Regions from separate parts of the Pseudalkalibacillus berkeleyi genome, predicted to be linked through region 1. Evidence: predicted binding sites of a transcription regulator. Region 1 holds the regulator's gene; each other region holds the start of a gene.
What was found. The regulator LexA, encoded in region 1, represses DNA repair genes until DNA is damaged. The targets are predictions, from matches to a motif close to CGAACATATGTTCG.
Positions count from the first base shown of each region.

Region 1 (7,524 bases):
GCAGTACCGTCTAATGAAGGGAAATTACTTAGTGAATTACAACGTCTAACGATATTAGAACATCGTTTTTGGGATGACGAATATAACGTATATGTATGCGAAGGATACGCCCATCCTACTTTACCGATTTATGATCAAATACAAACCTTGATCCGGACAGGAGACATTGATACAGAATGACAGAACATGACCTCGAGAAGGATTTAACAGAAAAGACCAAATTAATAGAAGAAAAGATAAAGCCTATTCATGATGAAATTGAGCGTATTGAATTTAAGAATCAAGAGAAGGTATTATCTGCTTTTCGTAAACACCGTGTTAGTGATTTTCATTTTACTCCATCAACTGGATATGGATATGATGATACAGGTAGAGATGTATTAGAAAATGTCTATGCTGAAGTGTTTGGTGCGGACGATGCCATTGTTCGCCCTCATATCATTTCAGGTACTCACGCGATTTCTATTGCTTTATCTGGTGTGTTACGGCCGAATGATGAACTACTTTATATTACTGGGAAACCATATGATACATTGGAAGAAATTGTAGGTATCAGAGGTGATGGGAAAGGTTCACTTAAAGAATTTGGCATTACCTATCAATCTGTAAATTTGACCGATGAAGGAAATATAAATTTTGAAGCGGTTCAAAACATGATTCATGAGAACACGAAAATGATCGGAATTCAACGTTCTAAAGGTTATGCGGATCGACGATCTTTTACAATTAACGAAATAGAAAAAGCAATAACGTTCGTTAAGAGTATTAAACCCGATGTAATTGTATTTGTAGATAACTGTTATGGTGAGTTTGTTGAAGAAATGGAACCTACTCAAATTGGCGCAGATTTAATCGCAGGATCCTTAATAAAGAATCCAGGTGGCGGTCTAGCGAAAATAGGTGGTTACATAGCTGGAAGAGAAGACTTAATAGAGTTATGCGCTTACCGATTAACTTCCCCTGGTTTAGGGAAAGAAGCGGGAGCATCTTTGGATACACTATTGGACATGTACCAAGGGTTCTTTCTTGCGCCACATGTCGTGAGTCAATCACTGAAAGGGGCAGTTTTTACAGCGGCACTTATGGAGGATTATGGCTTTGACACATCTCCAAAATGGAATGCAACTAGAACGGATCTAGTTCAATCGGTCAAATTTCACGATGCAAATTACATGATTCAATTCTGTCAGTCTATACAAAAGGCATCACCTGTAAATGCACATGTTGTACCGCATCCGAGCTATATGCCTGGATATGAAGATGATGTAATCATGGCAGCAGGCACATTTATTCAAGGTTCGAGTATAGAGCTGTCGGCTGATGGACCGATTCGCGCACCGTTTGAAGCCTATGTTCAAGGAGGGCTCACCTATGCACATGTCAAAATTGCAGTACAATCAGCTCTTCAAGAGATATTGAAAAACGGTTTAAACAACGGAAAATAGGGAAGTGTTTAAAGGAGTGTACTCAATCAGTCACTCCTTTTTTGTATGTATAAAATGCAATGTTAGGTTTTCTTACATTAACTTGACACAAAAGCTAACATTCGCATATACTGTTATTAATACATCAGAATGGAGGGACACAGATGGGAGATCAAGTGAGAAGAAATATGCCTTTGTTTCCCATAGGGATCATAAAGCAATTGACTGAACTATCTGCTAGACAAGTCCGTTACTATGAAGAAAATGGCTTGATAACTCCAGCTCGTTCTGAAGGTAACAGGAGATTGTTTTCATTTAACGACGTCGATCGATTGCTTGAGATCAAGTCCCTTCTAGAACGTGGTGTGAACCTAGCTGGTATACGTGAAATATTCGAAATGAAGGAACGAGGAATCTCTGTTCCTAACCTGCATTATAAGACAGAGCCTTCTGAGGGTGACATTCATAAGAACCTGAAGAAAGAATTGTATCAAGCGGGTCGATTCGGCAAAACTTCACTTATACAAGGAGAATTATCACGTTTCTTTAATTGAAGTCACATATTTTTGTGATAGCAAAGACATCTAATTACAAATTTAGGAGGAAAACAAAACATGGGTTCGAAATACTCTAAAGATCAAATCTTCAAAATGGTGAAAGAAGAAAATGTACGATTCATCCGATTACAGTTCACGGACTTACTTGGAACAATCAAGAATGTTGAAATTCCTACTAGCCAGTTAGAAAAAGCGTTAGACAACAAAATGATGTTTGATGGATCGTCTATTGAAGGATTCGTACGAATCGAAGAATCTGATATGTTGCTTTATCCGGATTTAGACACTTTTGTCGTCTTTCCTTGGACATCTGAAAAAGGAAAGGTAGCAAGACTGATTTGTGATATTTATAACCCGGATATGACACCATTTGAAGGGGACCCACGAGCAAACCTTAAACGTATCCTAAAAGAAATGGAAGACCTCGGGTTTACTGATTTCAACATTGGACCTGAGCCTGAATTTTTCCTATTTAAGAACGACGAAAAGGGCGAGCCAACACTAGAGTTGAATGACAAAGGCGGATATTTTGACTTAGCCCCTACTGACCTTGGGGAAAATTGCCGTCGTGATATCGTCCTTGAACTTGAAGATATGGGCTTCGAAATTGAAGCATCACATCATGAGGTTGCACCAGGACAACACGAAATTGACTTTAAATATGCAGACGCAATTACAACTTGCGATAATATACAAACATTTAAATTAGCTGTAAAGACAATCGCACGGAAGCATGGGTTGCATGCGACGTTTATGCCTAAACCTTTATTTGGTGTAAATGGTTCAGGAATGCACGCAAACATGTCATTATTCAAAGGCAAAGACAATGCTTTCTATGACGAAAACACTGACTCAAAACTAAGTGAGACGGCAATGCAGTTCCTAGCTGGTATTATTAAGCATGCTGAAGCATTTACTGCGATTACTAATCCAACAGTAAACTCATATAAGAGACTCGTACCTGGGTACGAAGCACCATGTTATGTTGCGTGGTCGATGCAAAATCGTAGTCCTCTTATTCGAATTCCTGCATCTAGAGGCGTAAGTACTCGTATCGAAGTACGAAGTGTTGACCCTGCAGCGAACCCGTATCTGGCGATGGCGGCAATGTTAGCTGCTGGATTAGACGGCATTAAGAATAAGATGGAAGCGCCTAAACCGATTGACCGTAATATTTATGCAATGGATAAACCTGAACGTGAGGAAGCGGGCATTAGAGACCTTCCTGCAACTTTGAAAGACGCTTTAGAAATATTTAAGAAAAATGAAACAATGACAAAAGCTCTAGGCGACCATGCTACAGAACACTTTATTGAATTGAAGGAAATCGAGTGGGATATGTTCCGTACACAAGTACATCCATGGGAACGAGAACAATATATTCAACTTTACTAAGAAAAAAAGCATTATATACCTCGTATAAAGCTGAAAATGAGGCCTCGGATTTCTCCGGGGTCTCTTTTTTATTCTTGTTCTAAAAATACTTTGTACTATTTAACTATTTTTTTACCACGAATTTTCTAGTATAGTATAAAAGAGACATATTAATTCAAGAATTGACATAAATCTTTAGATTTTAAAAAATAAAATGTGTGAAAGTATCGAATGGGGGAAATAGGTTGAAAAAACAAGCCATTGCTGTTGTCGCTTCTACCAGTTTATTATTAGGTAGTCTTAGCTATTTAGGAGGGTATGAAGCCCACGCTGAATCATTAAAGGATAAGATTAATGAGGTAAAAGAAAAAAGGGAAGAGAATAAATCTAAGCAACAAAAGGCAAAAGAAGAAATTGATAAAATTAGGCACAATCAAGCATTAATTGATGCTGAAATTAAAAAACTTGATCTCCAAATGGCCACAACAGAAGATCATATTGATAAGAAAGAAAAAGAAATATTAAAAACAAAAGAAGAAATTGACAAGCTCAAAGCAGAAATTGTCGTTTTAGAAAAAAGAATTGCTGAGCGGGATAAAATGTTAAAAGATCGCGTAACGTCAATGTACGAAAACGGCGGTTCTGTTCAATACATAGAAGTATTACTAGGATCTCAAAGCTTTGGAGACTTCTTGGATCGAGTGTTCGCATTAAATGAAATCGCTGAACAAGACAAAGAAATTCTTGAAGCACATAAGGATGATAAGAAAAAACTTGAAGAAACGAAATTAAAGGTTGAGAACGAGTTAGAAGTCTTAAACAAGCAGAAGAAAGAACTAGAAAGCTTGAAGGCGAGTTTGAAGCAAAAAGTAGATCGCAAAAATGCATTATTAGGCGATTTAAAAGAAGAAGAAAAGCATATGCATGAGGAGCTAGGCAAGTTAGAAGATTCAGCAGATCTGCTCCAAAAACAACAATCAGCTTTCGAAGCTGAGAAACGTCGACAAGAAGAGGCAGCACGTAGGGAAGCGGCTCGTAAAGCTGCAGAAGAAGCAGCTCGAAAGGCAGCAGCAGAAAAAGCCGCCGCTGAAGCAAAGGCTGCAAAAAAAGCTGAAGGATCTAAAAGCAGTTCTTCAAGTAGTAGCAGTAGTAATAACAATAGTAGTAGCAGTAAGCCTGTTTCATCACCTGTTGTTTCAAGTAGTATGTTCATCAAACCATCTGGCGGATATATATCATCTGGGTATGGTCCAAGATGGGGAAGTCATCACCCAGGTATAGATATCGCAAGTGGTGGGACTGTCCCGGTCGTTGCATCAGCATCTGGCACAGTAATTAAGTCTTATTACTCAAGTAGTTATGGAAATGTTATCTTTATTGCCCACTATCTCAATGGACAAACGTATACGACGGTATATGCACACTTAAGAAGTCGTAACGTTGGAAACGGTGCTACTGTTGAAAAGGGACAGCGAATTGGAATTATGGGGAATACAGGAAGATCGACTGGACAGCATTTACATTTTGAAATTCATAAAGGTCAATGGAATATCAACAAATCCAATGCGATTAATCCAAGAAAATTCTTTTAATAGAAGGCTCATCTCTAATAGCTATTGCCTTTAGTTGATCATTTCAACAACTTTGTACAAGAACAACCAAAAGAAAGCCAAATAGTAAGAACGAAAGCCGAGCACCCAAGGATCTATTTTTCCTTCGGAGCTCGGCTTTTTGTTATCAATTCATTTTTCAAAATAAAAAGCTTACCGATTACTCGATAAGCAGTAGCTTTGAAAATGATGTTTAATGGATGGTTCGGTAGACGCCTATCACTTTTCCTAGTATCGAAACATGATTGAGTATAATCGGTTCTAAAGAAGCATTTTCAGGCTGCAATCGAATAAAGTCTTTTTCTTTAAAGAATCGCTTTACAGTTGCTTCGTCCTCTTCAGTCATTGCGACGACAATATCTCCGTTGTTTGCAGATTGTTGTTGTTTAACAATAACCATGTCGCCGTCATAGATTCCAGCCTCTATCATACTATCACCCTGGACAACTAATGCGAATACATTCTCATCTCCAACCATATGATCTGGTAGAGGGAAGTATTCTTCTATGTTCTCTATTGCAGTAATAGGCTGACCAGCCGTTACTTTACCGATTACAGGTACGTTAATAGATTCGCTCTTTGGAATTGTTGCATCCATATCATCTGTAATGACTTCAATCGCTCTCGGTTTAGTAGGGTCCCTTCTAATCAGGCCTTTTTTTTCTAGACGAGATAGGTGCCCATGAACCGTTGAACTTGAAGCAAGGCCGACAGCCTCACCGATTTCACGGACAGAAGGGGGATAACCTTTATGCTTCACTTCAAACTTTATGTAATTCAATATGTCTTGCTGTCGTCGTGATAATTTCATTCTGTCCACCTCAATTCTCCTCGATTGTTGCATTAAGTATAACATGTGTTCGGCGAACATACAAACATAAGTTCGAGAAAAACAGTTGACAAGAACGAGTGTTCTTATTACAATAATATTAGCAAATGAGAACAAATATTCGTATTGGGGGAATTAAAATGAAAATGAGAAGACAAGGCGGTTGGTCTTTTGTTATCGTATTAATTATTATCGTATCAGTAATGGGAAGTTACTCATTGGTGAAGGCGAACTCTGATAGTAAGATCGAATATTTGAACGTTAAGATCGAACAAGGGGATACATTATGGGGACTTTCTACTAAATATAAAGAAAATCATACGTACACTACTGATGGGTTTGTAAAGTGGGTTGAAAGTACAAATGGTGTACAAGCCGATAGTCTACAACCTGGCGATACTGTAAAGATTCCGGTGGAACGCCAAATCATACAAGTTGCCTCTAAATAATAGAGAGAAATGAGATTGAAGGGGTAAAAAATGAACGCCGTTATATATTGTAGAGTGAGCACAGAGAAGGAAACACAAGCCTCTTCGATTGATAGACAAGAATCAGAACTGAGAGGACTTGCAGAACAATTTCATTTTAATGTTGTAGAGATTATTCGCGAAATGAGAAGCGGATATGATATTGAACGGGATGGAATACTACAAGTATTAGATCTTGCAAAGGAAAAGTCAGTTGATGTTCTTCTTGTCCAAGATGAGACCCGATTAGGGAGAGGGAGCGCAAAAATAGCAATATTGCATACGCTCAGAAAGTTTGGAGTGAAATGCTATTCTATTAGTGAAAATGGAGAAATTCAACTGACTGAAGCGGATTCCATGGTATTAGAAATTGTCAGTATAGTGGAAGATTACCAGCGGAAATTACATAATGCGAAAATCAAACGAGGCATGAGAAGAGCGGTTGACAAAGGATATCGCCCTGAAAAGAATCTAGCTAATATAAATGAAGGTGGTCGTGATCGGAAAGAAGTCCCTATCGAAGAAATCATCAGGTTAAGAGAACTTGGACTTACTTTTCGTGAAATTTCTATAACCCTTAACGGATTAAATTACGATATTTCAAAAGCTACCGTTCATCGAAGATACCAGGAATTTAAACTCCGTGAAGACGAAGCAAAACAATAGAAATATCAATAAGAATACGTTACACTATGGAAATGAATCTTGTTAAAGGAGTTTGGCGATATGCTATCACAACAAAAAATAGATCGGATTAACGAACTCGCTCGTAAAGCAAAAGGAGAGGGTTTAAATCCAAAGGAAAAAGAAGAACAGAAGAAGTTGCGATCTGAATATTTAAAAGCCTTCCGTGGTGGATTTAAGAACCAATTGAAATCGATTAAAGTTGTCGATCCTGAAGGAACTGATGTAACCCCGGAAAAATTGAAGGAAGAAAAAAGACGCAAACAATAGTGTGCAAGCCCGAAATGATATTTTTTTCATTTCGGGCTTGTCTTTGTATTGCATCAGTCGATAACTCTGCTATACTGTTGTATAACAACTATGGGGGAGTGGTTTATTTGATGTTCTCAATCACAAGTCCTGTCGTAAAACTGTATAAAGATGAGTTGGGATTAAAACAAGGCGATGGTTTGCAACTATTTTGCAGATACGCGGGGAGTGAATCCGGGCTTTGCATAGGTGTAGAAAAGGGTAAGCCTACTGAAGAGGACTATGTGCAAGAAATTGATGGTATTCATTTCTATGTTAAACCACATGAAG
Region 1 is NZ_JAKIJS010000001.1:1,073,411-1,080,934, forward strand. It holds gene hflX (GTPase HflX) at 1-180, shown strand, start outside; gene L2716_RS05615 (methionine gamma-lyase family protein) at 177-1,445, shown strand; gene L2716_RS05620 (MerR family transcriptional regulator) at 1,589-1,978, shown strand; gene glnA (type I glutamate--ammonia ligase) at 2,039-3,376, shown strand; gene L2716_RS05630 (murein hydrolase activator EnvC family protein) at 3,601-4,947, shown strand; gene lexA (transcriptional repressor LexA) at 5,159-5,776, opposite strand; gene yneA (cell division suppressor protein YneA) at 5,935-6,243, shown strand; gene L2716_RS05645 (YneB family resolvase-like protein) at 6,274-6,927, shown strand; gene L2716_RS05650 (DUF896 domain-containing protein) at 6,988-7,215, shown strand; gene L2716_RS05655 (HesB/YadR/YfhF family protein) at 7,323-7,524, shown strand, end outside.

Region 2 (7,524 bases), 450 kb from region 1:
TACCTTTGATGTAACCATTAAATTGATTTCCTTTTATAAATAACGGATATCGAGAATGTTTTGAAGCTTCAAATCAAGACGGTCACCGAACTCATCAACGATGCGTAGTTCCTTGCGAAAGGAATCGGCATAGTGAATATTCCCGATTAAAATTTTGTAGTCATAATCCTCAAAATAGACGAAGGAAAGCGTTTGGTTGTGAGCCATTGCCTCATTAATGATTTCATTCATTTCCTCAAGCTTCTGTTCGTCAAGTTCGGGTCTGTTCCAGATTCGTTCTTCTTCCTTCCAGTCCCTAAGTAGCTTCACGTGTTCAGGGAGCATCATCGACGTCCATTTAATATTTCCACGATCACGAATACTCAATGGTTCCACGCTCCTTTCTACGCTTTATGTCCACCGACAAGACGACTGCGATGTCTTGCGGTTCCAGCAGGTGTATAGGATACGGCGCGCAGGAGGGCGTCTCCCCCGTATTTTTCTCGAATTTGGTCCATTGTATAGCCGAGCACCCGCTTTTTCGGACGATCGAGTTCAAACAGAGATAGCTGCATTTCATCGTCTGAACAAACATTCGATAAAGTGATTGAAAGCTTTCGAACCGTTTGGCCACCGTAAAATTCATCAAACAGTTCGAGACAAACTCGGTATAAGTCCATCGTAATGTTCGTCGGATCTGCAATCGTTCGGGACCGATGGAATCCACCGCCTCCTTCATCCTTACTATATCCGACACCTAGGCTAATCGTACGCCCCGCTTTCTGAGCCGTTCGCGCACGACGCCCCACCTCCTCACACATTTCCAAAATGACGTGCTGGACTTCTTTGCGGTCTTTATAATCTCGGAGTAAAATTTGGCCCTTCCCGTAGCTGATTTGTCCTTGCATAATCGGCGCACCGATTTCTGAGAGGTCCACACCCCAAGCGTGGTAGTACAGTTGATTGCCCATCACACCGAACTTCTTCTCAATCAGCTTCAATGGATAATTAGCTAGTTGACCGACAGACATGATGCCCATACGATTCAATGTCTTTTCAAGTCTCGGACCGATTCCCCACATATTACTAAGTGGTGAAACCTTCCACAACTTCCGCTGCACATCTTCATACGTCCATTCAGCAATCCCTTTCTTCTTCGCTTCAAGGTCGAGACAAATTTTCGAAAGCAACATGTTCGGACCGATTCCAATTGCGCTTGGCAGGCCATACTTTCCCCATATTTCTTCTTTAATCCGGCGCGCGATTTCCCAACGATCACCCCAAAGTCGTTCAGTCCCATCCACTTGAAGAAAGCTTTCATCCACGCTATACGTGTGAATCGAATCCTTTGGTACATACCGGTTAAAAAGACGGGTCAAATCCGTCGAACGCCGCAAATACAGCCGCATCTGAGCATTGACCACATGGATACGCGGGTCGTCAGGCACTTCGAACAGCCGGCTACCAGTTCGGATGCCAAACTCCTTTTTCATCATCGGAGAGGCGGCAAGCACAACACTCCCTTGCCGTTCGCTATCCCCAACGACCACCAGATAGCATGTTAACGGGTCTAGTCCTAGCTCCACTGCACTACAGCTTGCAAAGAAACTTTTCATATCAATACATAGAATGGTTCGTTTTTCAAAGGCTGAATAATCAATCTCCATCACTCTGTCACTCCCAATAAGAACGTTTGTTCTATATCTTATGTCTTATTGTAAGCGAATATACGTTCGGTTTCCACTGGAAATTTTCACCTAGGTGTATTTTCTTGTCAAAAGAGTCTCATTCCTCTTCAATCCATCCCGATCATTCAATATTTATGTGCGAATAAAGATAAACCATGATACGTAAAATCATTTTTTCTAAGGACTAATGAACTAGAAAACACCGTGAGGAATCATTATGGGGGACCGCTAGGAATTGTACGCAAAGTAGATCACTTAGGCCGCATCGTAAGCCAGCATACTTCCCCTCACCAGTCATACATTATATGGAAAGGGGGAGGATCGTTTTGAAAATGAAGCCTGAGGTTCATGAATATGGCACACTTACTTATCCAAATGACATGTTATCGATTATTAAAAATGGGTTTCCAAAAACGACCGACCCAAAGGAAGTAATCATCATTGGAGCAGGGATGTCGGGTTTAGTTTCGGCATCACTCTTGAAGGAAGCAGGCCATCAAGTGACTCTTTTAGAAGGGAATAACCGGATTGGAGGACGAGTTTACACCGTTAGAGAGCCATTCTCTAAAGGGAATTACATAGATATGGGTGCAATGAGGTTTCCGAGTACACACGAGCTAGTATTTGAGTATGTACGTAAATTCAAGTTACCAACAAATAAATTTTTGAATGTGACAGATCAAGATGTACTTTACGTTAATGGCGTCCTCACTACACAATCGCTATATAAGGAAAACCCTCAAGTCTTAAAGTATCCACTGCCACCTAGTGAACAGGGCAAGACTGCTAGCGAGTTGCTATTATCCGCTGTCGAACCTTTCTTATCCCTATATAATACGCAATCTCCAGAAAAGCAAAAGCTGTTAAGAAAGAATTTTGACAGTTATTCGTTCGAGGAATTTCTTAGAGAAAATCTAATCGGAGACAAAATTTCACCAAATGCAATTCGAATGATCAAAGTCATCTTAGGCATTGAAGGATTCCCTGAATTTTCGTTTGTTGATATCATATTGGATATTGTGAGTACGGTATTTAATGAGGACTTGAAATTCTATGAAATTACTGGTGGTAACGACCAATTGCCTTACTCTTTCATTCCAATGCTTTATGAGAACATGCTATTGAGTCAAAAAGTGGAAAGGATAGAACAAAATCACCGAGGCGTAGTTGTAACTTCTAGGGATTTATCAACGAACCAATACCATTCTTTTAATGGAGATTATCTCATATCCACTGTACCCTATTCGGTGTTTCAATTAATCGATATTTTCCCATACGATTCTTTTTCATTTCAAAAATGGAAGGCGATCCGTGAGCTGAACTATGTAGATGCTGTAAAGATTGGTTTGGAATTCAGGCGACCATTCTGGGAACAATCCGGTATCGGGAACATCATTACGGACTTTCCGACTCGATTTAGCTATATCCCAAGTCATAAAGTCGAACAAGGAAAATCTGGTGTCATGCTAGGTAGTTACAGCTGGGGGCAAAATGCCAGCCTCTGGAGCAGCCAGCCTGAACAAGAAAGAATTTTAGAGGCACTCCGTGGGCTAGCTAGGATTTATGGCAACGTCGTGTATGAAGAATATTTGCACGGATCCTCCTATAGCTGGAGCCAAAATCGTTTCTCGGCGGGTGGATTCACCTTGTTTGCTCCTTATCAAGAACAAGATCTATCAGATGCAGTTTACGTACCTGAAGGAAGAGTTCACTTTGCTGGTGAACACACCTCTCGCTTTCACGGCTGGGTTGAAGGTGCGATTGAATCAGGAATTCGTGCAGCATACGAGGTCCACTATAGATTGAAATAACAACCACTAAGCGATTGGCTCCCTCTTCCTATCAAGTATGGCCGCATAAATACCAGAACATTCCAGGTTATTAATGTGACATAAAAGTAACATAACTGTTGACGAGGTTGATGTATGGTGTTAAGTTATAAATGTGACCAATAAGTAACATATAAAAATAAAGGAAAGAGGGATAAATGATGTATAACATGCCACATCAAATTATGATCAATGCATCTCCAGAGAAAGTATACGAAGCAATCACGACAACAGAAGGGTTTCAAGGTTGGTGGACAACAGATGCGAAAGCGGAAGCTCAAGTAGGTAGTATTGCAGAATTCGGTTTTTACAATCGTCAAGCGGTATTCCAAATGAGAATTGATGAGCTCGAATCCAACAAATCTGTAGAATGGACAGCACTTCATGAAATGCCAGGTTGGAAAGGTACGAAAATCCGTTTTGACTTAAGTGTCAATGAAAACGGAGCGACAGTTGTCAACTTCAATCATTCTGGTTGGGACTCAATGGAAGGTCCATATGCAATGATTAATACGACTTGGGGTACGCTCATGTATCTATTGAAACAATATGTCGAGGGGAAAAACCCTGGCGCATGGTACCAAGATAAATAAGAAAATTTTCAAAATAGGAGGCACTTATGAAAACTCAAAACAATGTAGCATTTAATGGGCAGTGTGCATTTGCAGTAAGCTTAGGTAAAAAAGATGTAAAATCCACAGGAAACCACTACGTCATGTCGCCAGCGGTTCCGTTTAAATTCAATCGGCGTTACTTCCCTCTTTTTAAATTGCTCGATGATCGGTTTAGGAACATTCAACTTTATGTTTGTAAAGGCTACTGGATCAATTGCTTTCGTTACCGAATGCATGCCAAGCGTTTTAATCAATCCTTCTTGGTACCAATCCGAACATAGAAGCGTTTCATCCAAATCGAATAACACTAAAGTATATTTACTCAATTTTTTACTCCATTTCTTATCATAAGATGAGTTTCACCTTATAAAATATGCTTGTATAATAACAAGTCTTGAAACATCTGCCTTTGGATAGGGAAAAGATTTTGAGGTAATGCAGCTAAAGGAAAAAAGCATGCATTTAGAGATTCTTCATTTAACTTGAGCACACCTGAAAAGTCTCCACAAGTAAATATGGCAATTACACCAGACAGCTCATCTCCATTATCTAACACTTGATCCCAATGGGGACCAGAATATATTTTAAATAACCTTAGATGACGTAAAGTGATTCCAGTTTCCTCAAAAACCTCTCGTCTTGCGGTATCCTCAATCGATTCTCCTAATTCCATAAAACCACCAGGAATCCCCCAGTATCCGTTATCAGATCGTTGATGAAGTAATACCCTGTCATATTGATCAAAAACAAAGACGCCAGCAGAGACTAAGATTACTTTACTTGTGCCAACCATATTTCTTAAGTATTTAATATAATCCATAACTACTTCCCTTCTGTTCGCTTTGTTTATGAATACAAAAGCTTGAATTAACGCACTCATAAATCAGTTTATGCACCCCCCACGATCTGTTTCCAAAACAAAAACTCCCTAAGAAGTAAGGAGTTTTATTAAATGCTGTTTCATTTTTCAACTATTTGCTAATAGATACACTACGATTCAAAACTTGTTTAGACGATCGTAAAGTTGTTATGAATCCATCTAACACTTCATTACTGTATGCAAAGCCTTTTCTTTTATAAAACTCGAGCGCTTGAGCATTACCATTGGAGACGAAGACGAAGTAATCCTCAACTTCAGGAAAATCCTTCAACCAATTTAATGACTTATTAAACAAAACTGTTCCAATACCTCTGTCTCGATAACCCTCTTCTATGTAAAAATTACTTAAACAACCTACGTACTCATTTTTCACAGAGGATACATCGAAAAACGTGGCAAAATCATTGTCATAGTTTTCTTTAGCAGATACATTCGAATAAACATATGCGACTGGTTGATCACCATCTTTTGCTACTACCGTATAATTGTGTTTTGCGTTCTTAACCGAAGGAACCATACGCGTATCAAAATTCATAGTGTCAAAAAGTTCAGGCCGATAATGAGCTTTAGACTGTTGGAATTTCATCAGGTTGTTACATAATTCCCTGCAGCATTCAATATCTTCATCCTTCACAATTTCATAAGTAATCGACAATGCCCGTCACTCCTTATTGTGAAATGGTTTTATAACACTATTATATATGAAGTGCGTGATATGTGTTTAAAATTAGCCTAGCTAGGTTTAAGCTTTAACATGGTACCAAAATACTGGGAAGCTGTACTAAAACAAATTAAAGCACATAATTCACTTATTTCTTCGTCGTTCATTAGTGATAAGTAAACCACAACTGAAACGATTCCTTATAATAGACAGTTATACGGATGCAGGCTATTGTTTACTGAGGAGGGATTTTAATGAATGTTCAATTTGAAACAAAAGAAATGAAGTCGATTACGTTGGATGAAATGATAGATGGACAGTCGAAAACGATGGTGGTGTTTGTTCGTCACCTCGGCTGACCGATTTGTCGTGAATACCTTACGCAGTTGCGTGAGCGCATAGAAGAATTTAATGAACAAAACGTTAAGATTTATGTGATTGCACCTTCAAATGCTCAATTTATTAGTCAGTTTCTTGATGCATTCGGTCCATTTCCATTCCCTATCGTTGGGGATCCAGAACGAGCAGCATATTACGAGATGGGCCACCATACATCCCCTAAGTGGAAATTGTTATCTAAAGCAGCACTTGGTTTGATATTTGGTAAACTGAAGAATTTCATACCGAAGGATGAACATCAAAAAGAGGTTGTTTTAAAATCAATGAAAACAGCGGATGTATACATTCAAGGAGGGACCTACCTCTATTCAGAAAATGGGGATTTGTTTTGGCAGCATACCGATTCGTCCCCTGAGGACCACGCTAAAATCGACACAGTCTTAGAAAAGCTAACGTAAGTTAATTAGAGTGCTGACTCAAGGACGGCTAGATGTCCTTGAGTCAGCTTAATTTATGTGAGATTGATCTTACATGTTCAGGACTATATTACTAAAATGAGCGAATTAATTGATGAAATGAGCAGATTAATCACCGAAATGAGCAGATTAATCACCGAAATGAGCGGATTAATCACCGAAATGAGCAGATTGTTGCCTGAAAAGGTTGGACTAACCTCTTTTACGTCACTCTCATTTCTGAATTCCAATCACTCCCCGCGTCCCATATCAATAATATGGTGTTGGGAGGGATAAAGATGGAGTTATTGATCATGGGCGCATCTTATTGCACAAAAAACAGAACCATGGATGTCGTATCGTATCTAGTACAAAACAAGCCTACGTCAACCAAAAGTTCTTCCGCCCATCCTGCAACCAAGCGTTAAATGTCCGATTTAATTATTCCTTCTTCGATCCCTATTATAAAAAAGAACCAACAGAAATTGTATTACCCCAATATTTGATGGCGACTCCAGATGATGCGATTATCAATTATTTCAGTGTGTTAAGAGAGGCTGCTCAATTTTCAGGTGAGAAGTCAGGCGGATGTGGTACGATTGGTGAAGCTACTGTCCCCTACCCCATCGCGTACAACTTTCACACTAAAAATTACAAGAAGAGAATCGATTTTAAGACATATTATGATTCTTTTCAAAACATAGGTCACATCAATTTGATCAAAGTAAGGCAAACGCCAAGTCCCCCTGAAAATACAGATCAAATACGTTATTTTGTTGAGTTAGAAACAATTGAAGGATCAGATAAAGGCATTACGTACTTTGGTTATTACTATGGGTTCATTCTACTAAAAAAAGAAAATGATCGTTTCATGATTTTTGACTTTACGTTAGAAGGAGAAGACTTCTTATGCGCTCCCTATCATGGATGGAATCACGATGCTGAAGCAATTGTCGGAGTGAAATACGGAAATTGGTGCAAACTCGTGAGCAAACGATACCCGATGCATCAACAAGGATATCTAAAACAAGTCTGTTTTGATGGAACAGACGGTTATAGATATTTGATTGTTTTTATTG
Region 2 is NZ_JAKIJS010000001.1:1,526,589-1,534,112, forward strand. It holds gene L2716_RS08100 (YolD-like family protein) at 34-366, opposite strand; gene L2716_RS08105 (Y-family DNA polymerase) at 384-1,646, opposite strand; gene L2716_RS08110 (flavin monoamine oxidase family protein) at 2,000-3,478, shown strand; gene L2716_RS08115 (SRPBCC family protein) at 3,655-4,089, shown strand; gene L2716_RS08120 (hypothetical protein) at 4,170-4,436, opposite strand; gene L2716_RS08125 (NUDIX hydrolase) at 4,475-4,990, opposite strand; gene L2716_RS08130 (GNAT family N-acetyltransferase) at 5,082-5,645, opposite strand; gene L2716_RS08140 (peroxiredoxin-like family protein) at 6,014-6,448, shown strand; gene L2716_RS08145 (hypothetical protein) at 6,774-7,524, shown strand, end outside.
Region 2: L2716_RS08105 (Y-family DNA polymerase) is a predicted target of LexA. The motif match lies at 1,702-1,715, and genes of this name have one in related genera.

Region 3 (7,524 bases), 840 kb from region 1:
TAAGGTCAAGTCTGCTGTGAAAAAGATGACAGACAAAGATGTTCGTGTCACAACCGATGAAGACATGTTTACGCGAATTCGTGATGTAGACAATGACCTTCGAGATGGTAACGGATATAATGAAGTAGAATCTGATGTCAATGCAATTATGAATGATATTGGAGATGCGCTTCGCCGTCCGTTTGAAAACAATCGATAGAAGAAGTCAAATGATAATTCCGGTCTTAGACCGGAATTATTTTTTTTCGATGTGAAAATGTAGGATGAAACAAGGGTGTTCTCTATGTAGTTGTTACTGAGAGATCATGCACCGCTTTCTTTTTTCCAAACGATGTTCTATGCTATATTGTTAAGAAAACGTGTTGAAAAGGGGAGAGGGATAACGATGGCAGGACATTCTAAATGGAAAAACATTCAACGTAGGAAAAATGCGCAAGATGCGAAACGCGGAAAAGTATTTATGAAGCTTGCAAAAGATATATATGTAGCAGCTAAAGAGGGTGGAGGAGATCCTGAAACCAACCCTTCTCTTCGATTAATGATTGAGAAAGCGAAGTCGGCGAATATGCCAAATGAAAATATTGATCGTGCAGTAAGAAAAGCCACAGGTAATTTAGATGGTGTCAGTTATGAGGAAATCATTTATGAAGGGTATGGAGCTGGTGGAACAGCTATTATGGTTGAAATATTGACAGACAATAAGAACCGCACTGCAGCAGACGTTAGGCACGCCTTTTCAAAAAATGATGGAAATTTAGGTGAAACAGGATGTGTTTCATTTATGTTTGATCGAAAAGGAATCATATCGATTAATCGTGAGGAAGTTACCTTATCTGAAGACGATTTTATGCTAGAGGTTATCGAATGTGGTGGTGAAGAGTATGAAGTGAACGAAGATACGTTTGACATTTATACAGAACCAGACATGTTTAAAGAAGTGAAAGATCAGTTAGTTTCTAAAGGCTATTCGATTTCTACTTCAGAAATGACAATGATTCCACAAACATTTGCTTCCCTTGGAGCTGAAGATACAAAGAAAGTACTGAACCTTATTGATACACTTGAAGATTTAGATGATGTCCAGGAAGTCTTTCATAATCTTGAAGTTGACGAGGAAGAGTACGAAGAATATGTAAATTAAGAATGGATAAATTTACTTAATACGGTAAAACTATTACTGAATGTAATGTTCTTATTAACTACGTGAGGTGATTGCAAGGTGAAATCCTTCCCCACTAAGACATCGTGGATTTTCCCTTTAGTGGTAACCGTATTAGGGGCAGTGTACGTATTTTTGTTTTATACGTTTGAGGATAAAGTGAAAGCGAATCTACCGTCACAAACTAATCAGGAAAACTATGCTGAAGTAGAAGCCCAAACTGTTACGGGTCCAATTACAGTCGAGGTCTATCTACATCGCAATTATTTAGATGGCAACCAAAGTGAAGAAGTGGTATATGAAACCATCTGGTCAATGGAAGACTTTTGGTCTCACTATGCAGATTGGCAACTTGTAGACCAAGAGGTAAATAAAGTCATTTTCGAGCAGGATATTGATGATATATCACCTGCATCAAAAATAAATGGTTTCTTCGGATTAACAGAAGAAGGAATTTTGACGATTTTCAATGGACGACCGCATGAGGATGAAGTGATCCAATCTTTCTTCCAAATCGATACTAATAAACTCGAAAGTGGTCTGGTGGAAGAATTAACGAAAGGAATTAGAGTGCAATCGAAACAAGAATACACAGAAGTTCTCGAACGTTATAAACCATATACGACCAACAAAGAGTGACAACGATTGTCACTCTTTTCTTTAGGTTTCAGAACGATTCAAATATAAGAAGTCTAGTCTATATTCTTTCGACTTTTTCAAAAAGGGTGTGCTACAATAAAATAGGAAGAAACGTTCGCATTTTTTATTCTAAATGAACGGATTACGGAAGTTTGGAAGTTAAGGGGAGATCTAAAGTTTGATTGATTATATAACAGGAACGGTTAAGTATATACATACTGATCATGTCGTATTAGAGTGTGGTCATATCGGCTATAAAATAAATTGTCCAAATCCATTTGTGTACCAAGATGAAATAGGCAACACCAAAACAATATATATGTATCAGCATGTACGAGAGGACATCCTTGCATTATATGGTTTTGAGAATTTAGATGAGCGTGACTTGTTTATGAAACTCATTCAAGTATCAGGCATAGGTCCTAAAGGTGCACTAGCGATTCTGGCATCAGGGAAACCCGCACAAGTTGTAACGGCTATTGAAAATGAAGATGAGAAGTTTCTCACTCGATTCCCGGGTGTAGGTAAGAAAACAGCCAGACAAATGATTCTAGATTTAAAAGGGAAGTTGCCTAATTGGACAGATACTTTGTTTGATGAGAAGCCTGAGACTTCCGTTTCTCCACAAGGACTGGATGATGCGCTCGAAGCTTTAGTTGCACTTGGTTATGGTCAAAAGGAAATCAAAAAGATTGTTCCTCAGCTAGAAGAACAAGAGCGTCTATCAACCGATCAATACATAAAGAAAGCTCTGCAATTATTACTGAATTGATCGAGGTGTAAATAATGGAAGATCGTATCATTTCAAACGAATTGAATAACGGAGATGAAGCATTGGAATTTAGTCTTCGTCCTCAATATTTGCAACAATACATCGGACAGCACAAAGTGAAAGATAATTTGCGTGTCTTTATTGAAGCTGCAAAAATGCGGAGCGAACCTTTAGACCATGTCTTGTTCTATGGGCCGCCTGGACTTGGGAAGACAACGTTATCGTGTATTATTGCAAATGAAATGGGCGTTAACATCCGTACGACAAGTGGACCAGCAATTGAACGACCTGGGGATTTAGCAGCTATTCTTTCAGCATTAGAGCCTGGTGACGTTCTGTTTATTGATGAAATCCATCGGTTGCATAGAACTGTTGAGGAAGTCCTTTACCCAGCGATGGAAGATTTTTGTCTAGATATTGTTATTGGGAAAGGTGAAACAGCTCGTTCCGTTCGCCTAGATTTACCTCCGTTCACATTGGTAGGCGCAACAACGAGGGCTGGGTTATTGTCAGCACCACTCCGAGATCGATTTGGCGTCCATAGTCGTTTGGATTACTATGAATTAGATGATTTAATTGAAATTGTCATTCGTACAGGTGATTTCTTTGATATAATGGTTCAGCCAGACGCTGCAGAAGAGTTGGGGAGACGCGCTAGAGGAACCCCGAGGATTGTCAATCGCCTTTTAAAGAGAGTCCGCGATTTTGCACAAGTTCAGGGTGACGGCATCATTACAAAAGATATTGCTGTACAAGCGTTAGAACGGCTTCAGGTAGACCGTTTAGGATTAGACAATATTGACTATAAATTGTTAAGAGGGATGATTGAGACTTATCAAGGTGGTCCTGTAGGATTGAATACCATTGCTGCTACAATTGGAGAAGAACCTCAGACGATTGAGGATGTTTACGAACCGTATTTACTCCAAATTGGTTTTATCCAACGAACTTCAAGAGGCAGAATGGTGACGAGACTTGCTTATGATCATATGAACATAGAAACGCCTGAGCGTGAGCGTTCATGAATAAGTTATTCATTATCATCGGAATAGTCTTTATTTTATTTGGATTGATTGGTAGTTTAATCGGAAAACTACCAGGTGACATCGTCTTTAAGAAAGGAAACACAACCTTTTACTTTCCAATTGTCACTTCAATTATCGTCAGTATCGTATTGTCACTTCTCTTCTACCTGTTCGGTCGTTTCAAATAAATCGATACGAATCATGAGAAACAAACTTCAGAATAAAGGTGAATTGGAATATGAGAGTGGATGAATTTAATTTTGACTTACCAGAAGAACTGATTGCACAAACACCATTAGAAGATCGAAAAGAATCTAGAATGATGGTTGTAGATCCGCAATCTAATCATATAGAACATCAATCATTTAGTCATATCACAGAATACTTGAAACCGGGTGATTGCCTCGTATTAAATGATACGCGTGTACTACCGGCAAGGCTTTACGGCATAAAAACGGATACTGGTGCAAAAATAGAAGTCCTACTGCTGAAAGACGAAGGAAACGATACGTGGAAAACACTTGTAAAACCAGCAAAACGAGTGAAGGAAGGTACGACGATCTCATTTGGAGATGGTCTTTTAACTGCGACATGCTTAGGAGAAGGTGAGCAGGGAGAGCGTCTGATGAACTTCACTTATGAAGGCAGATTTTTGGAATTGCTCGATGAGTTGGGTGAAATGCCATTACCTCCATACATTCGGGAACAGTTAAATGACAAGGAACGATACCAGACCGTATTTTCAAAACATGTTGGATCTGTCGCAGCACCAACTGCTGGACTTCATTTCACTGAAGAATTACTCGAACAGATGCAGGAGAAAGGGATACATGTTGCGTATATCACCTTACACGTCGGACTGGGGACTTTTAGACCGGTTTCTGCTGAAACGGTGGAGGAACATGAGATGCATGGGGAGTATTACCAGGTATCAAAGGGCACAGCAGCTTTATTGAATCAAGTCCGTCATGATGGAGGCCGAATCATTGCAGTAGGAACAACGTCTTCGCGAACACTTGAAACGATTATGCAAAACGGGGCTGAAACGTTTAAAGAACAGTCTGGTTGGACAGATATCTTTATTTATCCTGGTTATAAATTTAATGGAATTGATGGGTTAATTACAAACTTTCACTTGCCGCAATCGACTTTAATCATGTTGGTCAGTGCGTTTGCAGGAAAGGAATTAATCATGAAAGCATATGAAGAAGCGGTTTCTCATAAGTATCGGTTCTTTAGCTTCGGAGATTCAATGCTCATACTTGAAGGGAGTACCGATCACCAATGAGTGCAGTACGATATGAACATATTAAGACGTGTAAACAATCAGGTGCACGATTAGGGAAAGTGCACACACCTCATGGTACCTTTGAAACACCTGTTTTTATGCCTGTAGGCACACTCGCAACCGTTAAAACAATGAGTCCTGAAGAACTTGTTGAAATGGGAGCAGGAATCATTCTCAGTAACACGTATCATTTGTGGCTTAGACCTGGTCATGAAATCGTAAGAGAAGCCGGCGGTCTCCACAAATTTATGAACTGGAATGGTTCAATATTAACGGATTCAGGGGGATTCCAAGTATTTAGCTTAAGTGATTTACGGAAAATTACTGAAGAAGGTGTTCATTTCCGTAACCATCTAAGTGGAGAAAAGTTATTTCTCACTCCTGAGGGAGCAATGGACATACAAAATGCACTTGGTTCTGATATTATGATGGCATTTGATGAGTGTCCACCATATCCAGCTGAGTATTCCTATATGAGACAATCCGTTGAGCGGACAAGTAGATGGGCGGAGCGTTGTTTAGAAGCTCATAAACGCCCAGAAGATCAAGGGTTATTTGGAATTGTACAAGGCGGAGAATTCGAGGAACTGAGGAAGCAAAGTGCGAAAGACCTCGTTTCATTAGATTTTCCTGGTTATGCAATAGGTGGTCTATCTGTTGGAGAACCGAAGGATGTCATGAATAGAGTACTTGAGTTCACCACACCTTGGTTACCTGAAGATAAGCCTAGATATTTAATGGGTGTTGGTTCACCAGATTCATTAATTGATGGAGCGATACGTGGCATTGACATGTTTGATTGTGTACTTCCAACTAGGATTGCTCGAAATGGGACTTGTATGACAAGTGAAGGTCGTCTAGTTGTTCGTAACGCGAAATTCAGTAATGACTTTAGACCGCTCGATGAAAATTGTGATTGTTATACGTGTAGAAATTATTCGAGAGCATATATCCGTCACCTTGTGAAAACGAGTGAAACGTTTGGCTTCCGCTTAACGACTTACCATAACCTTTATTTTCTGTTAAAATTAATGGAGCGGGTAAGACAGGCAATTCGAGAAGACCGATTGCTTGATTTCCGAGAAGAGTTTTTTGAACAATATGGTTTCAATAAACCAAATGCGAAAAACTTTTAATATACATGGTGAATTGAAAGGGGTGAACGAAACATGGATTCATTAACAGGATTACTTCCGATTATCTTGATGTTTGTAATTTTCTACTTTATCCTGATTAGACCACAACAGAAGCGTCAAAAGAAGACGGCTCAAATGCAATCTAGTCTTGAAAAAGGAAATCGCGTCATTACAATTGGTGGTTTCCACGCAACAATTGAAGCGATTGATGATGAGAACAACACAGTAGTACTACGTGCTGGTGACGGTTCAAAGCTTACATACGATCGCTCTGCAGTTCGTGAAATCGCTGAAAACAATTAATAAAAATAGAAAAAAGGGCTGACAAATGAGTCAGCCCTTTTTCTAATTCTTATGACTTGATAAATTGACCCCCATCACACCCCCTAAGGTAGCAACGAGTAGGTACCCCAGATGATACAAATACTGTTCAGGATCAAAATGAACTTGATAACCTAAATATTGAACGAGAAAAACAACAATTGAAAACAATGCACCTGTTCCTGAACCGAGTAGCCAGCCTTTTTCCTTTCCCTTCTTCCCAGAAACCATCCCACCAATAAATAGCGCTAAAACAGACAATCCAAGAATAATCCAAGTTATGGAATGCTCAGTCATACTAGAGAACCGAAGTAGAAGAGAAAGAAGAAAGCTACTACACATAATAATGGTTAGTACAACGACTAATCCAAACCCCATTGCAGTAATCATTCGTCTAGACATTATTTCACTCCTTTTAGGCATGTATATTCATTAGTACAACTTATTCCTAGTCATGAAAAAATAGAAGTCGAACATGTTTACTTGAACCGTTACATACGATGTATTAATACGGACAAGTAAAGGATGGGTAATGTGAATGTAACCCTTGCAATTGTCATTTTTTTGATCAGTTATATCGGCATTATGGTTGAAAAGATAAATAGAGCATTAGTTGCGTGTTGTGGTGGCGTAATTATGCTTATTTTGGGGATCATAGATGTTGATCAGGCCTTTTTTAAGCATGTCGACTGGAATACAATTGCGTTACTATTCTCTATGATGATCCTCGTGTCCATTACGAGTCAAAATGGTGTTTTTGAATATATCGCCATTCAATTAGCGCAACAAGTGAAAGGCAAACCGATACCTTTATTAGTGGTCATGTCAACTATTACAGCGATTGGATCAGCATTTCTAGATAATGTGACAACCGTATTACTCCTCGTTCCAATAATCATTACGCTAACGAACCTGTTGAACGTGAACAGTGTTCCTTTTCTTATAAGTGCCATTTTATTTGCGAATATAGGCGGTACGGCTACACTTATTGGGGATCCACCTAACATTATGATAGGTCAAGCGGTTGCCCACCTTGATTTTAATGACTTCTTGTATCATTTAGGTCCAGTTGTCATCTTGATTTATATTGTTGTAATCAGTTGTGTTAGCCTGTTTTATAAGAAGTCACTGATCATTTCTGAAGAAAAACAAGCAGAATTGATGGCTGTAGACCCAGCTTCCTT
Region 3 is NZ_JAKIJS010000001.1:1,908,845-1,916,368, reverse strand. It holds gene L2716_RS10130 (YhcN/YlaJ family sporulation lipoprotein) at 1-199, shown strand, start outside; gene L2716_RS10125 (YebC/PmpR family DNA-binding transcriptional regulator) at 386-1,141, shown strand; gene L2716_RS10120 (BofC C-terminal domain-containing protein) at 1,283-1,798, shown strand; gene ruvA (Holliday junction branch migration protein RuvA) at 1,977-2,570, shown strand; gene ruvB (Holliday junction branch migration DNA helicase RuvB) at 2,585-3,595, shown strand; gene L2716_RS10105 (DUF2905 domain-containing protein) at 3,592-3,783, shown strand; gene queA (tRNA preQ1(34) S-adenosylmethionine ribosyltransferase-isomerase QueA) at 3,834-4,883, shown strand; gene tgt (tRNA guanosine(34) transglycosylase Tgt) at 4,880-6,019, shown strand; gene yajC (preprotein translocase subunit YajC) at 6,053-6,322, shown strand; gene L2716_RS10085 (TIGR04086 family membrane protein) at 6,365-6,742, opposite strand; gene L2716_RS10080 (ArsB/NhaD family transporter) at 6,866-7,524, shown strand, end outside.
Region 3: ruvA (Holliday junction branch migration protein RuvA) is a predicted target of LexA. The motif match lies at 1,903-1,916, and genes of this name have one in related genera.

Region 4 (7,524 bases), 280 kb from region 1:
ACGGGAAGGATCCATGCTATTCCACAGCTTGTACCGATATTCAATCTCAATTACATGAAGCAATATCATTCGAATCAGGGTACCAATTGAACATGAGCAAATATGCAAACGTTCAAAATAAGTACTAGAAAACAGCCAAACTCCTCTTTTATTGGAGTTGGCTATTTTTATAATAATTTTCACGTACCGTACCGTACTTATTTATTAAATTTAATACAATTCATATTATTTAAAAGGGTTTAATCGTTCTACGTCTAATATGTAGGATGGACTATTTTAATCATAATCAATAAAAATGGGGGTTGAATTGAATGGCGAATACAACGGTACATAAAACAGAAGAGAAATTCAGAGATTTAACTCAACGAATCACAAGTTATAATGAAGCAATTGGATTAATGGTGTGGGACCTGCGAACAGGGGCACCCAAAAAAGGTGTAGAGCAGCGCTCAGAAGTCATTGGTATGTTATCTTCGGAGGTATTTAAGCTTTCTACTTCAAAAGAGATGAAAGAGTGTTTAGATTCATTATCAGATCCTTCACTCCATTCCGACCTTACACCCATTACAAAAAAAGCTGTTGAAGAGGCGAAACAGGAATTCGAACGAAATAAGAAGATTCCTGAAGATGAATATAAGGAATATATCATTACGCAATCTAAGGCTGAAAATATTTGGGAAGAAGCAAAGGCAAATTCCGATTTCTCCATGTTACAACCTTACCTAGAGAAACTTGTAGGATTTAAGAAGAATTTCGTAAATTATTGGGGATATAAAGACCATCCTTATAATACATTATTGGATTTGTATGAACCTGGTGTGAATGTGGATACCATTGATCGCGTGTTTAATCAATTAAGAGAAGCGATTGTTCCGCTCGTTAAGGATGTAGTTGATTCTAAGCATCAGCCTCATACAAAGTTCTTATTTGAGTCATTCCCAGCCTCCAAGCAACAAGATTTCAGCATGCATGTCCTCAAACAAATGGGATATGATTTTAAAGCGGGACGTCTTGATGAAACGAATCATCCATTTGCTATTGGGTTGAATCCAGGAGATGTTCGAGTTACAACAAAGTACGATGAGTCTGATTTCAGAACGGCTGTATTTGGTACGATTCACGAGGGCGGGCATGCCTTATATGAACAGAACATTAGTGATGAGTTAATCGGAACTCTTTTGTGTAGTGGAACCTCGATGGGGATCCATGAATCACAATCCTTATTTTGGGAAAACTTTGTCGGTCGAAACTATTCTTTCTGGGAGCATAATTACGACAGCTTCAAATCCTTTTCAAACGGACAATTTGATCAAATCAAAATGGATGACTTCTATAGAGCGATTAATGTAGCAGGGCCATCGTTAATTCGTATAGAGGCAGATGAAATGACGTATCCGCTTCATATCATCATCCGTTATGAGATTGAGAAAGGGTTGTTTAGCAACCAAATGGAAGTCAAGGATTTACCTGAAATATGGAATGAGAAAATGAAGGAATATTTAGGTGTTCAACCGAAGAATGATGCTGAAGGTGTGCTACAAGATATTCACTGGTCTGGCGGAGATTTTGGCTACTTCCCTTCCTATGCATTAGGCTACATTTACGCAGCTCAATTAAAGAATGCGATGTTAAAGGACTTACCTGATTTCGATCAAAAGCTAAGAGAAGGTAATTTACTACCAATCAAAGAATGGCTGACGAAAAATGTACACCAACACGGAAAGATGAAGAAACCGATTGAGATTATTAATGATGTTACTGGGGAAGGACTAAATGCGGAACATTTAATTAAGTATTTGTCCGACAAATACCGAGACGTATATAAAATTAAGTAATCATTTTAAAAGTCCTTATTTCTATTTAGAAATGGGGGCTTCTTCCTTGGATCTTTTGTAAGATCTCCTCCTTTTCTTTCTCATCGATAATTGAAAGAAAACTGAGTAACCAAGTATAGTAGGAAAGCTTTTTCTTTAAATGATTAGACATTGTGAATACCTCCTTTTTTGCGTGTGTGCAAAATCCTTTCTTGATTACAATATATGTTCGTTAATGAAAAATGCAACAGAATATTGTTGAGATAAGCAGGATACGTAGATATTTAACCGAATTTATTTATATATGTGTTTTAATTTATCAATTTAGTGAAAGTTAGATGTATATACTTAACTTGGGAGTGGTAATCATGACTTTTCAAAATCCAGATCAAGCCACAATTAAAGATATCTTACAATCGAAGAAACGAATTGCGGTTGTAGGACTTTCAAACAAACCTGAACGAACTTCTTATCAGGTTGCACGCTATATGAAGGATCAAGGCTATGAAATCATCCCTGTCAATCCGACGATTGAAGAATCGATGGGATTGAAGGCATATGCATCCCTAAAGGATATTGATGGACCAATAGATATCGTGAATGTATTCCGACGTAGTGAAGAATTACCTGCAATAGCTGAAGAAGTTAAGGAGATTGAACCGAGTGTGTTTTGGGCTCAGTTAGGAATCTTGAATGAGGATGTTCCAAATATCCTAAAAGATAGTAACACGACTATAGTGATGGATCGATGTATAAAAGTTGAGCATGCTTCCATGTAGAGTAATGTGAACCACTCGGATAAGGGTGGTTCATTTATATTTTGCTCACAAAATTGCTTTAAAGATCAAGATTTTGAATGAAAACCACTCAATTGGGCAAAACGAATGATAATATAAAGATAGAGCGTAAAAAACCGTATGATATAATGGGTTATTGTGGGCGGAAATAAAGATAAATGTACGTACAACCGATAGAATAGGTGTACAACATGACAGATATTTACGTTGTATGTGAACAAATGTTCTGGTACGATACAAATAAAAAATGATTTGTTTGAGTTTTGAAAGGGGCACGAGGGTTATGGCTACTAAAGAACACCTTACATATAATGATGATGCCATACAGGTGTTGGAAGGTCTTGAAGCTGTCCGTAAACGACCTGGTATGTATATTGGGAGTACAGACAGCCGCGGTCTACACCATCTTGTATATGAAATTGTTGATAACGCAGTTGATGAAGCATTAGCAGGATTCGGTAATGCCATCAATGTGAAAATACATAATGATAATAGCATTAGCGTAACAGATGAAGGAAGAGGTATGCCGACTGGTATGCATAAAACAGGCAAACCAACTCCAGAAGTCATTTTGACTGTGCTCCACGCAGGTGGAAAGTTTGGTCAAGGTGGTTACAAAACAAGTGGTGGACTTCACGGTGTAGGTGCATCCGTTGTAAACGCATTGTCAGAATGGCTTGAAGTAACCATTCATCGTGATGGTGTCACATATAAACAACGTTTTGAAAATGGAGGAAAGCCTGCAACGACGTTAGAAAAGATTGGTTCTACGAGAAAAACAGGTACAATCATCCACTTCAAACCTGACCCAACCATTTTTTCAACGACTAATTACAATTATGAAACGTTAAGCGAGCGACTCCGAGAAGCTGCTTTTCTACTAAAAGGAATGAAAATCGAATTATCTGATCTACGGAAGAATGATAACGAAACGGTCGTTTTTCAATTTGATACAGGTATCGAGGCATTTGTTGATTATTTAAACGAAGAAAAGGACACCTTGCATCAAGTGGTTTCATTTCAAGGTTTTCAAAATGCCATTGAAGTAGAGTTTGCTTTCCAATTCAACGATGGTTATTCGGAAAATATGCTGTCATTTGTGAACAATGTCCGAACCAAGGATGGCGGTACACATGAGTCAGGATCAAAGACTGCCATGACACGTATCTTTAATGAGTATGCTCGAAAGACTGGACTGCTTAAAGAAAAAGAGAAGAACTTAGACGGATCGGACATCCGCGAAGGTCTAACTGCGATCGTTTCAGTAAGAATTCCAGAAGAAAAGCTCCAGTTTGAAGGACAGACGAAAAGTAAATTAGGGACTAGCGATGCGCGCTCTTCTGTTGATGCTGTCGTATCAGAGCAACTCAATTACTTCTTAGAGGAAAATCCAAAAGTAAGTGAAATGCTTATTCGAAAGTCCGTTAAGGCTGCACAAGCGCGTGAAGCTGCACGTAAAGCACGTGAGGATGCGCGAAATGGCAAAAAGAAGAACAGGAAAGATTCAATGTTGAGTGGTAAATTGACACCAGCATCTTCTCGTAATCCTAGTAAAAATGAATTATACCTTGTAGAGGGTGACTCAGCGGGTGGATCTGCAAAGCAGGGTCGAGACAGGAAGTTCCAAGCAATTCTTCCGCTTCGAGGAAAAGTAATCAATACGGAGAAGGCGAAGCTTGCAGATATTTTTAAAAACGAAGAAATTAGAACAGTGATCAATGCGATAGGTGCTGGTGTAGGTGCTGACTTTACAATAAAAGATGCGAATTACGACAAAGTGGTCATTATGACGGATGCTGATACGGATGGATCACACATTCAAGTCCTATTACTTACTTTCTTTTACCGTTACATGAAACCGATGATTGAAGCTGGGAAAGTGTATATTGCCTTACCACCGCTATATAAAATAAGTAAAGGCAAAGGAAAGAAAGAAGTTATTGAATACGCTTGGGATGAAGAAGGCCTCAAACAAGCCATGAAAAAAGTAGGAAAAGGATATACGATTCAGCGCTATAAAGGTCTTGGTGAGATGAACGCTGACCAGTTGTGGGAGACAACTATGAATCCCGAAACCCGAACGTTAATTCGAGTAAAGATAGAAGATATTGCAAGGGCTGAACGTCGGGTATCTGTCCTCATGGGTGATAAAGTTGAACCTAGACGTAAATGGATTGAATCGAATGTTGCTTTCGGATTAGACGAAGAAACAAACATCTTAGAAAACGAGAACTTGGCTGTAGTTGAGGAGGAATAAGCTTTGGCGAATGCAGAGAAATATTTAGATTTACCATTAGAAGATATTATCGGTGATCGTTTCGGCCGGTATAGTAAATATATTATTCAAGAACGTGCTTTACCTGATGCACGCGATGGCTTAAAGCCAGTACAACGGAGAATCCTTTATGCAATGCATCATGAAGGAAACGTAGCTGATAAACCATTTCGAAAGTCTGCCAAAACCGTTGGTAATGTAATCGGTAATTATCACCCACACGGGGATACATCCGTATATGATGCGATGGTTAGGCTAAGTCAAGACTGGAAAGTGCGTAATGTATTGGTAGAAATGCATGGAAATAATGGGAGCGTTGATGGAGATCCACCTGCTGCAATGCGTTATACAGAAGCAAGGCTCTCTCCCATTGCTTCAGAGCTTTTGAAGGATATTGATAAAAATACGGTCGATTTCACACCGAACTTTGATGATACCCAAGAAGAGCCTGTCGTCCTACCAGCACTTTTCCCTGGACTATTAGTGAATGGTTCAACAGGAATTTCAGCTGGATATGCGACTGAAATCCCTCCTCACCACTTAGGAGAGGTAATTGATGCAGTTACGATGCAAATCGATCATCCTGAGTGCTCAGTTGATGAATTAATGACCGTGATTAAAGGTCCTGACTTCCCAACAGGTGGAATTATCCAAGGATTAGAAGGCATTAAACAAGCTTACCAAACTGGTAAGGGAAAAATTGTTGTACGTGCAAAGACGGATATTGAAGAACTCCGTGGTGGCAGACAACAAATCGTCATTACTGAAATTCCATATGAAGTGAACAAAGCGAACCTAGTAAAACGTATGGACGAGCTACGAATTGATAAAAAGGTCGATGGAATCTCGGAAGTGCGCGATGAGACAGACCGTACTGGCCTTAGAGTCGTCATAGAACTCAAGAAAGAGGCAGATTCTGAGGGTGTATTAAACTTCTTATTTAAGAATACGGACTTACAGATTTCCTACAACTTTAATATGGTAGCGATTCATAACCGAACGCCTCAATTAATGGGATTGAAATCTTTAATAGATGCATACGTTCAACACCAAAGAGAAGTGGTAACAAACCGCTCCAAATACGAGCTGAAGAAAGCTCAAGATCGTCAGCATGTCGTTGAAGGTTTAATTAAAGCAATATCCGTACTTGATGAAGTGATCGCAACAATACGCTCATCGAAAGATAAGAAGGATGCAAAGCAAAACTTAATACAACAGTTTGATTTTACCGAGCCTCAAGCAGAAGCCATCGTTACGCTACAACTTTATCGTTTAACGAATACAGATGTACATTCATTACAAAAAGAATCCGAAGAATTAGAGAAGAGTATTCAGGAGCTACTATCTATTCTAAACAGTGACCGTAAATTATTTTCGGTCATTAAAAAAGAATTGGCTCGTGTAAAAAAGACGTATGCAGATGATCGCCGTTCTGTGATCGAAGCTGAGATATCTGAAATAAAAATTAACCTTGAAGTCATGATACCTTCAGAAGATGTTGTCGTATCTGTTACGAAGGAAGGTTATGTGAAACGAACTAGTCCAAGGTCTTATGCCGCATCTAATGGTGAACCACCAGGGATGAAGGAAACAGACCGGGTGCTGAGAACATTCCAAGCCAATACGACCAATACGTTACTCGTCTTCACAAATAAAGGGAATTATCTTCATATCCCTGTCCATGAGTTGCCAGATATCCGATGGAAAGATGCTGGTCAACACGTAACGAATATCGTTTCCATCGATCGTGATGAATTTATCGTAGATTCAATGGTCATAGATGAATTTAAAACGAACGAATTTATCGTATTCTTCACTAAGAATGGTATGGTTAAACGTACAGAGCTCGAGAATTACAAAGCACAGCGATATTCCAAACCGCTTATGGCATTAAAGCTGAAGAAGGATGACGAACTTGTTGATGTTTATATCACGGATTGTCAGAAAGATGTATTTATCGCTACCCGAAATGGTTACGGTCTTTGGTATGAAGAAGAAGAAATCAGTGTTGTAGGACAAAGAGCTGCAGGGGTGAAAGCCATCAACTTGAAAGATGGAGATTACGTCGTCAGTGGATTTGTTAAAGAAAAAGAAGTGAAGGCGCAAATGGTTCTCATAACTAATCGAGGAGCGGTTAAGAAAATGCGTCTCGAAAATGAATTTGAAAAAACATCTCGTGCTAAAAGGGGTGTCGTCATGTTAAGAGAATTGAAATCGAATCCGCATAGAATTGTAAAGGTCGTGCACGTGAAAGAAAATGAAATCGTAAAGATACAGTCTGAAAAGGGATTAGAAGAAATGATCGATCCCTCTCAATTAAGACCGGCAGACCGGTATAGTAACGGTTCCTTTATGATTGATGAAACTCAGGCAGGACAAGTCACTAGCGTCTGGACCACAAAGAAGGAAGAGAACGAATAACAACAGATAACCAAGCTGACTCGAAGGATCTTTATTCTTATGAGCTCAGCTTTTTTCTTACCCAAATTTTCAGACACCTAAATGTAGATGGGATAAGCTCGAAACTTGTACCTTCGAATATATATAGTAGGAACCCATCTACAATGAGGGAGGGACAACGTTGCATGCTCGAACAATACAATCTTCATGAGAATTTAGACGATTATTATAAGAAAGT
Region 4 is NZ_JAKIJS010000001.1:1,350,605-1,358,128, reverse strand. It holds gene L2716_RS07210 (hypothetical protein) at 1-128, shown strand, start outside; gene L2716_RS07205 (carboxypeptidase M32) at 312-1,835, shown strand; gene L2716_RS18305 (hypothetical protein) at 1,861-1,986, opposite strand; gene L2716_RS07200 (CoA-binding protein) at 2,183-2,593, shown strand; gene parE (DNA topoisomerase IV subunit B) at 2,895-4,868, shown strand; gene parC (DNA topoisomerase IV subunit A) at 4,872-7,307, shown strand; gene L2716_RS07185 (hypothetical protein) at 7,472-7,524, shown strand, end outside.
Region 4: parE (DNA topoisomerase IV subunit B) is a predicted target of LexA. The motif match lies at 2,826-2,839, and genes of this name have one in related genera.